Regions from separate parts of the Streptomyces sp. NBC_01476 genome, predicted to be linked through region 1. Evidence: riboswitches for the same ligand, from Rfam matches in the RefSeq annotation. Region 1 holds a riboswitch; the other holds the start of a gene.
What was found. A riboswitch is a leader RNA that binds a small molecule or an ion and turns the genes downstream of it on or off. The one in region 1 is predicted to bind ZMP and ZTP.

Region 1 (6,409 bases):
CGGACCTGACCGTCTGACCCGGCGGTCCCGTGTCCGCACCCGCCCGGCGCGACAGCTCCCTTCCGCGGCGGCGTGCCTTCACGCCCACTACCGGCTGCCCGCTGCCGGCCGGCGGCCGTCACTCTCCGTGTCGGATCTTCAGTCTGATAGGATTCTTTACCGAATCATTACCAGGAGCTGAGGCCGGCCGGTGCCGCCTCCGCTCCCGCAGGACCGAGCGGGCCGTCGGCCCGGAGGAGGGCCCGGACATGGACCGAGTGAACTCTCCCCTCACCCTCCTCGTGCCGGGTGCCGCCCCACTGCTCCGCGCCGCCTGCGGTGGCCGCGCCGCGCGGATCGACATCGCGCCCCGCGACCACGTGCCCGATACCCACGGGCGCCGCCTTCCCCGCTGACCGGCTTCCGGCCAGCTCCCGAAAGCCGCGCTGGCGCCGCGCACCGGCGCGCCCCGGCGGCCGGTCCCGCCGTCACCTCGCGGTGGGCCGTGGCCGCCCGCCGTCCCCCACCAGCAACGTGCCGCTTCCCACCCTGCCCATCTGGAGCTTGCCATGGGGCTCACCGCCCGAATCCGCCAGACACCACTGCCAGGCATCGGTGTCCGCTACGACCTGGAGACGGAAGCAGGCCAGCACCTGTCGGTGATCGTCCAGGAAGACGGCCGGCGCGTGCTGGCGCTGCGCGATCCGCAGGACGACGACAGCTGCAAGGACACCATCCCGCTCGACTCCGACGAGGCGGCCCGGGTGGCGCAACTGCTCGCCCGCGACCCGGTCGCCTATCTCCACCAGCACCTGGAGATCGACCTGGTCACCGAACACATCGAGATCACCGGCCGCTCCCCCTACACCGGGCGCACGCTGGGCGCGACCCAGGCCCGTACCCGCACCGGCGCCTCGATCGTCGCGGTGCTGCGCCGTACCGCGGCCTTCCCCTCACCGACCCCGGACTTCCGGTTCGCCACCGGCGACACGCTTGTCGTCGTGGGGACCCGCGAGGGGGTCGACGCCGTCGCCGAACTGATCGCCGGAGGGTAGAAACCTGTGCAGGACACCACATCCATGCTCATCGAACTCGGCTCGGTCATCTTCGCGCTCGGCCTGCTCGGGCGGCTCGCCGGCCGGGTCGGCTTCTCCCCGATCCCCCTCTACCTGCTGGCCGGCCTGGCGTTCGGGCACGGCGGGATCCTGCCGCTCAACGCCAGCGAGGAGTTCATCGCCACCGGCGCCGAGATCGGTGTGATCCTGCTGCTGCTCCTGCTCGGCCTGGAGTACAGCGCCTCCGAACTCGTCACCAGCCTCAAGACGCAGTACCCGTCCGGCGCCGTCGACTTCGTACTGAACGCGGTACCCGGCGCGATCGCCGCCCTGCTGCTCGGCTGGGGCCCGGTGGCCGCCGTCGCGCTGGCCGGTGTCACCTGGATCTCCTCCTCCGGGGTGATCGCCAAGGTGATGCGCGACCTGCGCCGGCTGGGCAACCGGGAGACCCCGGTCATCCTCGGCATCCTGGTCATCGAAGACCTCGCCATGGCGCTCTACCTGCCGATCCTCACCGCCCTGCTGGCCGGCCTGAGTCTGGCCGGCGGCACGCTCACCTTGCTGATCTCGCTCGGTACGGTCGGCGCGGTGCTCTATCTGGCGCTGCGCCACGGGCGGTTGATCAGCCGGGCGGTCTCCTCGGACAACGCCGAGATGCTGCTGCTCGTGGTCCTGGGCCTCACCCTGCTGGTGGCCGGTGTCGCCGAGAAGCTCCAGGTGTCCGCCGCCGTCGGCGCGTTCCTGGTCGGCATCGCGCTCTCCGGCGAGGTCGCCGAGGGCGCGAGCAATCTGCTCACGCCGCTGCGGGACCTGTTCGCAGCCGTCTTCTTCGTCTTCTTCGGCCTGTCCACCAACCCCGCGGACATCCCCCCGGTGCTGCTGCCCGCGCTCGCGCTCGCCGCGGTCACCTCGCTCACCAAGGTCGGCACCGGCTGGTACGCGGCCCGCCGGGCCGGCATCAAACCGCCCGGCCGATGGCGGGCCGGCGGCACCCTGGTGGCCCGCGGCGAGTTCTCCATCGTGATCGCCGGCCTCGCGGTCGGCACCGAACCACGGATAGGTCCGCTCGCCACCGCCTATGTGCTCATCCTGGTGATCGTCGGCCCGCTGACCGCCCGCTTCACCGAGCCGTTCGCGCGCATCCTCGGCTCCTTCCTCCCCGCCCGGGCCCCCGCTCCGCCGCCGGCCGAGCCGGCCGAACCGGCCGCGCCCGCCGAGCCGACGGAACCCGATCCGGCGCACGCGGGCGGCTGACCGCCCGACCGCCCTGAGCAGCGGGAACCCCTGCCGCCGGTACGGGCCGGCCGCCGCTGAATTCCGTGGCCCGGCAGGGGCGGGGATCGGTAGAGTCACGCCGCATGACCGAACTGGACGAGCAAGGACGGCCGGAACCGCCCGGCGCGGCCGATGAATCCGGCACGCTGCTGGGGTTCCTGGAGTTCCAGCGCGCGACGCTGGAGTGGAAGTGCTCCGGTCTCGACGCGGCCGGGCTGCGGGCGACGGTGGCCTCCTCCCCGATGACCCTGGGCGGGATGCTCAAGCACCTGTCCTTCGTCGAGGACTGGTGGTTCTCGCAGTGGCTGCACGGGCGGGACGCGCAGCCGCCGTGGGACACCGTCGACTGGTCCGCCGACGCCGACTGGGACTGGCACTCCGCCGCCGCGGACAGCCCCGAGCAGCTGCGTACGCTCTGGCAGGAAGCGGTGGCCCGCTCCCGCGCCGCGGTGGCGGAGGCACTCGCCGCCGACGGCCTCGGCCAACTGGCGCGGCGCACCGGCCCCCGGGGCTGGTCGCCCAGCCTGCGCTGGATCCTGTGCCACATGATCGAGGAGTACGCCCGGCACAACGGTCACGCCGACCTCATCCGGGAGTCGGTGGACGGCGCCACCGGCGAGTAGCCGCCGCCCGCGGGCAACGGATCGGTGGCCGCACCACGGATCGTTTACGCTGTCTGTGGGCCGTGACTGGCGCTTGGGTGGAGTACCACCGGGGAGCGGCCTGACAGACCGTGTCGTGTGCCGCGCGCCTGGGCCCCTCATCACGCTCACCCGGAGCTGTCAGTGACCCAGCAGGCCCGTCTGATGGACGGCACCAAACTCGCCCAGCGCATCATCGAGAACTCCGCCGCGACCGCCGCCGAGCTGCGGCGCCGCACCGGCGTCACCCCGTGCCTGGCCGCCGTGCTGGTCGGCGAGGACCCGTCGTCGGTGACCTATGTCCGTATGAAGCGCCGCCGCTGCGAGGCGGCCGGCGTCGAGTCGCGGCTCGTCCAGCTCCCGGCCGGCACCACCACCGCCGAACTCGTCGCCACCATCAGGGGGCTCTCGCTCGACCCGTCGGTGCACGGCATCCTGCTCCAGCACCCGGCCGGCCCGCACATCGACGAGCGGGCCGCGTTCGAGACGATCGCCCCGGAGAAGGACGTCGACGGCGTGACCATGCGGTCCTTCGCGGCCATGGGCTTCGGCCTGCCCGGATTCGCGTCCTGCACGCCGGGCGGCATCATGCGGCTGCTCGACGAGTACGGCGTCGAGCTGACCGGCAAGCACGCGGTGGTCGTCGGCCGCAGCGCCATCCTGGGCCGCCCGGCGGGCATGATGCTGCTGGCGCGGGACGCCACCGTGACGTACTGCCACCGCTACACCCCGGCCTCCGAGCTCTCCTCGCACCTGCGGCGGGCGGACGTGCTGATAGCCGCCGTGGGCAAGCCCCGCTTCATCACGGGCGAGGACATCAAGCCCGGCGCCGTGGTGGTCGACGCCGGCTACAGCGCGGGGAACATCGGCGATGTGGACTTCGAGACGGTCAAGGACCGGGCGAGCCTCATCACCCCGGTCCCCGGCGGGGTGGGCCCGATGACCATCGCCACGCTGATCGAGCAGACCGTCGACGCGGCCGCCCAGCAGCTCGGCGTCGACCTCAAGGTGCTCAGCGCCTGAGCCGCCCCCGCGGCCCCGCCCGCTCCGGGCGGGTGGGGCCGCCGGTCAGGGGGTCACCTCTGCTTCCAGACGTGGCCGAAGCCCAGTTCCAGCGACGGGTTGATGGTGGACCCGAAGACGCCGGAGCGCATGAGGTAGTTGATCGTCTCGTAGTGCACGAAGACCAGGGGCGCGTCGTCCCAGATGATCTGCCGGATCTGCTCGTACAGCGGCTTGCGTTCGCTCTCGCTCGACGCCGCCCTGGCCTGCTTGATCAGCTTGTCGACGGCCGGATTGGAGTACTTGGTGCTGTTGTTGGGCGATCCGGTGGCGAGCTGGGTGGAGTAGAAGTTGTCCGGGTCGACCGTCCCCGACCAGTACGCGGAGGTCATCTGGTAGTCGCCCTTGGCGTAGTGGTCGAACCACACCGTGACCTCGGTCTGCTGGAGCTTGACGTCGATGCCGATCTTGCCGAGCTGGTCGCGTACCAGCACCGCGGTCTTCTGCAGTTCCGGGTACTGAGGGAGCGTCAGATAGGTGATGCTCAGGCCCTTGGAGAGCCCCGCCTCGGCCATCTTCTTGCGGGCGGTGTCCAGGTCGGGGCCGGAGGCGTAGGGCGGCGTGCCGCCGTACCACGAGGACCCGGAGGGCACCTCCATCGTGCCGGCCTCGCCCGCCCCGAAGTAGGCGACGTCCAGGATCTGCTTGCGGTCGATCGCAGCGGCCACCGCCTGCCGCAGCGCCTTGTTGTCGAACGGCGCCTTCGCGGTGTTCATCGCGACGAAGTCCGGGATGCCGGCCCGGGCCGACGTGACGTACCGGTAGCTGCGGTTGGCCTTCAGCGCCCGCAGTTCGTCCAGCGGCACCGCGTCCGCCCAGTCCAGCTGACCCGACTGGAGCGCCTCGACCCGGCTCTTGTCGACGGCGAGGAACTTGAAGACGATCGTGTCGAGGTAGGGCTGGCCGGCCCGGAAGTACGTGGGGTTGCGCTTGAGCGTGATGTGGTCGCTCTGCACCCACTCGACGAAGCTGAACGGGCCGGTGCCGACCGGCTTGCGGGTGGGGTCGGCCGACTCCACGGCCTTGCGGTTCACGATCTCGCCGTTCTGGGCGATGTTGGTGAGCAGCGGCGCGAACGGCTCGCTGAGGTGGAAGACCACCCGGGTCGGCGAGACGACCTCGATGCTCTTGATCGAGGTGTAGGCCGACGCGTACGAGGACGCGGTCTTCGGGTCCGCGATGCGCTCGAAGGTGTACTTGACGTCGTCCGCGGTGAACTTCTCGCCGTTGTGGAAGGTGGCGTTGTCCACCAGGTCGAAGGTGTACGTGACCGGGTCGTCCTGCTTCCAGGAGGTGGCCAGGTCCCCCACGAAGCCGCCCTTGTCGTCGAAGACGATCAGCTTGCTGAAGATGTTGTCGATCACCTGGAGGCTGGTGTAGATCCCGGCCGCGGCCGGGTCCATGCTCGACGGGTTGCCGGTCAGCGCCGCGGTCAGCGTGCCGCCGGTGACGGGCTTGCCGGTCGGGGCGGCCGAACTCTTCGCGCCCGCCGAGTCGTTGGGACCGCAGGCGGCGAGCAGCGAGCCGAGCGTCGTCGCGGCGACCGCGCCGCCGCCGAGCGCCGCGGACCGCCGGAACAGGTCGCGTCTGCTGATCCGGCCGGACAGAAAGCCGTTGGCGAGTGATGCGGCACGGTCGTTGTCGTTCTTCTCAGGGGTCATGACAGCTCCTGTTGAGGGCGAGGGGCGGAACCGAGGGGGTGACGGGGGTACGGGAGAGGAGCGGCCGGTCAGCTCGCGGGGCCGGCCGCCTGCCGGGCCCGGAAGTCGTCGGCGATCTCTCCCATCTGGGCGAACCACACGCCCTCGAACCGGGAGATGTGCCGGATGACCCGTTCCAGCATCTGCATGCGGTAGTGGCGGCCGATGATCTGCGGATGCATGGTGAGCACGAAGCAGGCGTCGCTGTTCTCCGCGTACATGCCGTCGAAGTCGCCGCACCACATCTCCTGGACCTTGTGCGGTGACGACATGCCGGCCAGGTAGTGCGGGGAGAAGGCGAACATGAACAGGGAGGAGTCGCAGAGCTCCCAGGCGCCCGGCACTTCGACGATGCCGGTCCGCACGCCCTTGTCGTGCACCCAGTACGGGCGGTCGGCGCCGAGCTGGCTGGCGTCGTACTCGATGCCGTACTCGGCCAGCAGCGGATAGGTGTTGTGGGACAGCTCCCAGGCCGGGGAGCGGTAGCCGCGCGGACGCTGTCCCACTTGGCGTTCCAGCGCGTCGATGCCGCGCTCGATCATCTCCCGCTCCTGGCTCTCGGTGAGTCCGGGCGGCGGCTCGTGGAGGTAGCCGTGGTGGCCGATCTCGTGGCCCGCGGCGGCTATCGCCTTGGTCTCCTGCGGGTGGCGGTCCGCGGTGTCGCCGGGGATGAAGAAGGTCGCGGGCAGCTGGTACT
Region 2 (6,409 bases), 5.6 Mb from region 1:
GGTGCAGATAGGACAGTTCGCGGACCTGGCCGGTGAAGAAGGTGCAGCCCTCGCACTGTTCCGCGGCGGGCAGGCCGTCGTGCCACATGTGATACGACACGAACAGCTGGCTACGGCCCTCGAAGACGTCGGCCAGGGGGACTTCGCCGGTGCCCGCGACCAGCGGGGTCGACGGGTCCACCTCGGTCATGGGCAGCCGTCGCCGGGCGGCGGCGATGGCGTCGCCCTCTCGGGTGTGCGCCTTTTCCCGGTCACGCAGGGTGTCGATCGCGGCCAGCCACTGCGGGCGGGGGACGACCGTCGGTTTGGTTTCAGCAGTCATGACCGTGCTGACGGCGAAGTCCGCCACAACTCATCGGTGACGTCCACGGCAGCCCGGCCGATGGGTGCTTCGGGTCGGCGCGGTGCGAGAAAGCACGCGGTGTAGGCCACTTGGGAGAACGTCGGGGGCCGATCGGGTGGCGGCGGCCCGTCCGGATTTCCGCCCCCGGCGGCACACCCCCTTGACTGAGCGTCACAAAACGGCGGGGGCAGCCCTTGTGAGCCACGGCGCTACCCCGCCCGACCGGTGACACCTGGACGCGGGCCGTTGCGACGGCCGGACTCCGGGCACGAAGAAGGGGACACCGCATGCGGGTGCTGCGGCATTTCGTTTGGAGCGCGATCGCCTCGCTGCTCCTGGTCGGATTCGCTCCGGCCACCGTCCACGCGGAGGACGGCCAGGCCCGTCCAGCCGTGCAGTGCCCGACCGAAGGACGGTCGCGCGGGACCAACACCGCGCCGAATCCGGCGCTGGAACAGTACCTCCTCGATGACTGGCGGCTGGGCCCCGAGGAGCTTCCCACCACCGGCCCCATGGGCGACATGCTGCGCGGATACCGCCCGGCGGACCACACCTCGCCGTACTGGATCCTGGGATGCTACTGGCAGACCAACCCCCAGACCGGGGTGTCCGGTTGGTGGTATCCGGACAACAACGGCTTCGCCCTCGACAAGCAGGGCCGGCCGGTGGAGAAGCCGGTGACGCTCCGCGTGGGACAGCTGGTCGACCTCTTCGGCAGCGGGCGCGGCAACTTCCTCGCACCCGCCGGTACGCCCTACGCCAAGCGCGCCATCCCGCCGAGCAACCTCGACGAGTACACCACCGACTACCCGTCCAGCTACCACCTGTACCGGGTCGTCGCGCCGCTCGATGTCGAGGCGGGACCCATCCGGCCGTGGTTCGGGCAGCCGGGACTTGGCCTGCAGTACATGACCGCGAACACGATTCCGGACCTCATCACCGCGCACAAACTGCTGGCGCTGAACTGATCCGGGCCGCAACGCTCCTGGGCGGTCCCGGCGAGGCCGGGACCCGTCCGGGGGCCGCCCCGGTAGGGTCCACACGATGAACAGGGCAGAACTCGCCGACCGCCTCCGCCGCGAGGGGATCCCGGACGCCCTGTACGAGATCCCCGGTGTGCACGCCGTGCCCCTCCAGCTGGACGCCGCCTACTTCCTGCGTCCCGAGGCGGACGCGTGGCTGGTCGGCCTGCGGCAGCGCGGCCAGGACAGCGTCATGGCGCGCTTCGGGACCGAGGCGGAGGCCTGTGGCTACCTGTACGACACGGTCACCCGGGTGCCGCCGCCCGTCCCGGGCGGGCCGGAGCGGGTCGCCCGGCTCCTGGCGAACAGCGACGAGATCCAGCGCCGGGCCCAGGAGGATTTCGAGCGCGCCCCGCGCCCCCGGGCCGGCGACCCGCCCGAAGCCGGCCAGGACGCACCGGGGAAGGACTCCTGACCGGCGCAAGCACGGTCACTTTGCGGTGAACCGGCGCCCTGCCGGGTCGAGCGGCGGGCGCGCACGACCGGTCACGACGGCCGGTGAGCGGGGCAAGGTCACCGCGGCCGACGAGCGGGTCCCGGTCACGACGGCTCCGCGTCCAGCCAGTGGGCGCGGCCGATGCTGATGATCCGCATCCGCAGGCCGGCCGCGTGCACGATCCGGGCCCGCTGGACACGGTCGCCGGGCGGGACGTCGAGGAAGGCCGTCGCCGTCATGACCATGTGGTCGACATAGAGCTCGGCCAGCACCCGCAGGTCGTCGGGCCGCCAGCCGGCGGAGAGCGGCTGGGCGGCCAGGCCCGCCGCCACCTCGTCGGCGAAACGCCGCAGTTCGGCGGCGATGGCCTCGCGGACCGCCTGGACGCCGCCGAAGCGCTCCCGGGCGATGAACCGGATGTGCGGCCGGTGCTCGTCGACATAGGCACCGGTGATCGCCACCGTGCGGTCGATGAGCCGGGCCGAGTCCGCGGACCCGTCGGCCATCGCGGCGCGGATGGCGGTGTGCAGGCTGCCCAGCGCCTCGCCGACGAGGGCGACGCCGAGGTCCGCCATGTCCGGGAAGTGGCGGTAGAAGGCGGCCGGGGAGACACCCACCTCGCGGGTGAGCTCGCGCAGGCCCAGACTGCTGAGGTTCTGGTGCTCCAGCAGCCGCAGGCCCGCGTCCAGAAGGGCCTGGCGTGTCTGCTGTTTCTGCGCCTGGCGGACACCGGCCGGACGTGCGCCGGCCGGGCTCGCGGCGGAAGTGTGACTCATGTCATTCAGTAAACAACCGTTCTCCGACTTTGGCCAGACTAGACTTCAAGTGTCAGTGAACAACTGTCAGCCGAAACCTCAACTCCCTGGAGGCGCAGCCGATATGAGCCTCGTCGTCGTCCTGCTGGGCATGGGCGTGCTGCTCGGAGCCGCCGCCCACACGTCCGTCACCGTCTTCACCGTCGCGGCCTGTGCCATCGCGCTCTGGCTGGCCGTCTTCGCGGTCCGCGAGCGCATCGGCCGGCACCGCGGCTGACCCCCAACGGCCGCTCCGACCGCCTCCGACCGCCGTCCCCATGACAGATCCCGGAAGGAACCCCGTGAACACCGCAGCCACCCCGGTCGCGACCGGTACACCGGCCGCGCAGAGCAGTGACGCCCCCCGGACCCGTAACCGTGACGCCGACGGCATGGCCGTCGCGTCCTTCCTGCTGGGCCTGCCCGGCCTGCTGGTCCTCAACATGGTGCTCGGGCCGATCGCCATCGTGCTGGCGCTCGTCGCGCTGGCCCGCGGCACCGGCCGCCGTGGCCGCGCCCTTCTGGGCCTGGCGCTCGGTGTCGCCGACCTGGTGATCCTGGTCGCGCTGATCGTGGGCAACGGCGGCGTGATCTGGTCCGCCACCTGATCCGAACCCCCGACGCGCCCGCGGGCCCGGCCGTACCGAGCGCCGTACCCACCACGGGTACGCGGTACGGCCGGGCCCGCCCGGCGGTCAGCTCAGGTCGATCCCCGGGTAGAGCGGGAAGCCCGCCAGCAGGTCGGCCGCACGCTGCGCGACCTGGTCGGCCACACCCGCGTCGAGCACGTGATGCGCCTTCGACAGGCCGCCCTTCGGCGCCGGCGCCGCGCTCGTCCCGGCGAGCACCGTGTCGATCAGCCCGGCGATCTCGTCCATCTCGACGGCGCCGAGGCCGCGCGTGGTGAGAGCAGGCGTCCCGATCCGGATGCCGGAGGTGTACCAGGCGCCGTTCGGGTCCTGCGGCACCGAGTTCCGGTTGGTGACGATGCCCGCGTCCAGCAGCGCGGCCTCCGCCTGCCGGCCGGTCAGCCCGTAGCCCGACACGTCGATCAGCACCAGGTGGTTGTCGGTGCCGCCGGTGACCAGCTTGGCGCCCCGCTTGAGCAGGCCCCCGGCCAGCGCGCGGGAGTTGTCCACGACCGCCTGCGCGTAGCCGCCGAACTCCGGCCGGGCCGCCTCCGCCAGTGCCACCGCCTTGGCCGCCATCACATGCGGCAGCGGACCGCCGAGCACCATCGGGCAGCCGCGGTCCACGTGCTCGGCCAGCGCGTCGTCGCACAGCACCATGCCGCCGCGCGGCCCGCGCAGGGACTTGTGGGTGGTGGTGGTGACGATGTTCGCGTACGGCACCGGGTCGAAGTCACCGGTCAGCACCTTGCCCGCGACCAGGCCCGCGAAGTGCGCCATGTCCACCATCAAGGTGGCGCCCACCTCGTCGGCGATCTCGCGCATGATGCGGAAGTTGACCAGCCGCGGGTACGCCGAGTAGCCCGCCACCAGGATCAGCGGCCGGAAATCGCGGGCCGCCGCCCGGAGCGCGTCGTAGTCCAGCAGTCCGGTCCGCGGGTCGGTGCCGTAACTGCGCTGCTCGAACATCTTGCCGGAGATGTTGGGGCGGAAGCCGTGGGTGAGGTGGCCGCCGGCATCCAGCGACATGCCGAGCATCCGCTGGTTGCCGAAGGCGGACCGCAGTTCGGCCCAGTCCTGCTCGGACAGGTCGTTGACCTGCCGGACGCCGGCCTTGGCGAGCGCCGGGCTCTCCACCCGCTGTGAGAGCACCGCCCAGAAGGCGACCAGGTTGGCGTCGATGCCCGAGTGCGGCTGCACATAGGCGTGCGCGGCGCCGAAGACGGTCCGCGCGTGCTCCGCGGCCAGCGCCTCGACGGTGTCCACATTGCGGCAGCCGGCGTAGAAGCGCCGGCCGACGGTGCCCTCTGCGTACTTGTCGCTGAACCAGTTGCCCATCGCCAGCAGGACGGCGGGGGAGGCGTAGTTCTCGCTCGCGATCAGCTTCAGCATCTCGCGCTGGTCGTGGAGCTCGCTCGCGATGGCGTCTGCCACCCGCGGTTCCACCGCCCGGATCACCTCGAGCGCGCTGCGGTACGCGACCGACTCGGGGGTGAGGGCGGTGCTGCCGGATACTGCGGCTGACGGTTGCTCGGCCATGGGGGTCCTCCGGTTCGAAGTGGAAACGGGACGGCCCAGGCGCACGGCTCTCGGTGGACGAACGAGCCGCTCCCTGATGGTTGACCCCATCCCAGCGCGCCAGTCACGGCTCGCCGCGAGCCTACCAACGGGCCGGGCGGCCCGGCGACCTGTACCGCCACCCGGACGTGTCGGCCGGCCGCCGGGCGCAGGGGCCGCCGCCCGGGTCGGGATGCCGGGCCGGGTGCCCGGGTCGGGGCGCCCGGCCGGCGGGTGTTTGGATGGGAGGTGACGGGCCGCGTGCCGGGGACACCCGGCGGTTCGGGCCGGTCGCGGCTGTCCGGGCGCGGGCGGCCGACCCGCCAGTGACGCGATGGAGCCCCATGGACCAGTCCCGCCCCCCGGTGAACGCCCGTGTGCGCGAAGGCGCCGGGGTGATCGAACTCGACCGGCCCGCCGCGCTCAACGCGCTCGACCTCACCATGGTCCGGCTGATCACCCGGGCGCTGGAGGAGTGGCGGGACGACCCGGCGGTACGGTCGGTACTGATCCGCAGCACCTCGCCGAAGGCGTTCTGCGCCGGCGGCGACATCCGGGCGATGCGGGACGCCGGCGTCCGCGGTGACGACGCGGCCGTCCTTGAGTACTTCTCCGCCGAGTACGCGCTGAACGCGCTGATCGCCCGCTACCCCAAGCCGTACACCGCGCTGATTGACGGCTACGCGATGGGCGGCGGTCTCGGCATCTCGGTGCACGGTTCCGCCCGGGTGGTCACCGAGCGGGCGGTGCTCGCCATGCCGGAGACCGCCATCGGCTTCTTCCCCGACATCGGGGCCGGCTACTTCCTGCCCCGCCTGCCCGGCGCGGTCGGCTGGTACCTCGGCCTCACCGGGCTGCGGATCGACGGCGCCGCGGCGGTCGAGTGCGGACTCGCCACGCATTACGTGCCGGCCGCGGAACTCCCCGCGCTGGAGGAGGCATTGCTGGCCGGGGAGGAGCCCGCCGCGGCACTGGCCCGCTCGGCGGGTGTGCCGCCCCGGTCGGAACTGGCCGGGCACCGTGCGGCGATCGAGCGCTGTTTCACCGCCCCGGACCTCGACTCCCTGCGGGCCCGGCTGGCCGCCGAGGACGAGGACCGCGAGTGGGCCGACGAGACGCTCGCGGTACTGCGCCGGGCCTCCCCGATGAGCCTCGCCATCACCTTCGACCTGCTGCGGGCCGGCGCCGGGTCGAGCCTGGAGGAGTGCCTGGCCCGCGAACTGGCGCTGGCCCGCCGTACCGCCCACGCGCCCGACTTCCATGAAGGGGTGCGGGCCGCACTGATCGACAAGGACCGGGATCCGGCCTGGTCGCCGTATCCGTAGCCCGTCATGTGAGACGCGGGTGTCAGCATCCGGACGTGCGGCGTAACGTGCGTGCCGCGTGCCGCGTGCTGCGTGCCGTGCCGGCCGGACGACCGTGATGGGAGCGCCATGCCCCGGGAATGGGACGCCAGGACCTATGACTCCTTGCCGCTGCCCCACCTCCGCTGGGGGCGCCGCACCCTCGCCCGGCTGCCGCTGCGGGGCGACGAGCGGGTGATGGACGCGGGCTGCGGCACCGGGCGGGACACCGAGGGGCTGCTGGACCGGCTGCCCGCCGGCCGGGTGGTCGCGGTGGACGGCTCG

Region 2: linked by a shared signal. The riboswitch ahead of OG552_RS33725 (glycine hydroxymethyltransferase) and the one ahead of OG552_RS09540 (bifunctional 5,10-methylenetetrahydrofolate dehydrogenase/5,10-methenyltetrahydrofolate cyclohydrolase) in region 1 are both predicted to bind ZMP and ZTP.

Annotation. Positions count from the first base shown of each region.
Region 1 covers NZ_CP109446.1:2,186,785-2,193,193, forward strand. Annotated here, with positions in the region: gene OG552_RS09515 (GAF and ANTAR domain-containing protein) at 1-17, shown strand, start outside; gene OG552_RS09520 (hypothetical protein) at 168-374, opposite strand; gene OG552_RS09525 (cation:proton antiporter regulatory subunit) at 549-1,034, shown strand; gene OG552_RS09530 (cation:proton antiporter) at 1,041-2,288, shown strand; gene OG552_RS09535 (DinB family protein) at 2,393-2,932, shown strand; ZMP/ZTP riboswitch at 2,985-3,073, shown strand; gene OG552_RS09540 (bifunctional 5,10-methylenetetrahydrofolate dehydrogenase/5,10-methenyltetrahydrofolate cyclohydrolase) at 3,116-3,973, shown strand; gene OG552_RS09545 (ABC transporter substrate-binding protein) at 4,027-5,673, opposite strand; gene OG552_RS09550 (polysaccharide deacetylase family protein) at 5,742-6,409, opposite strand, start outside.
Region 2 covers NZ_CP109446.1:7,778,872-7,785,280, forward strand. Annotated here, with positions in the region: gene OG552_RS33695 (DUF899 family protein) at 1-322, opposite strand, end outside; gene OG552_RS33700 (TNT domain-containing protein) at 631-1,311, shown strand; gene OG552_RS33705 (hypothetical protein) at 1,388-1,780, shown strand; gene OG552_RS33710 (TetR family transcriptional regulator) at 1,906-2,577, opposite strand; gene OG552_RS33715 (hypothetical protein) at 2,681-2,833, shown strand; gene OG552_RS33720 (DUF4190 domain-containing protein) at 2,874-3,203, shown strand; gene OG552_RS33725 (glycine hydroxymethyltransferase) at 3,291-4,763, opposite strand; ZMP/ZTP riboswitch at 4,790-4,880, opposite strand; gene OG552_RS33730 (enoyl-CoA hydratase/isomerase family protein) at 5,126-6,106, shown strand; gene OG552_RS33735 (class I SAM-dependent methyltransferase) at 6,215-6,409, shown strand, end outside.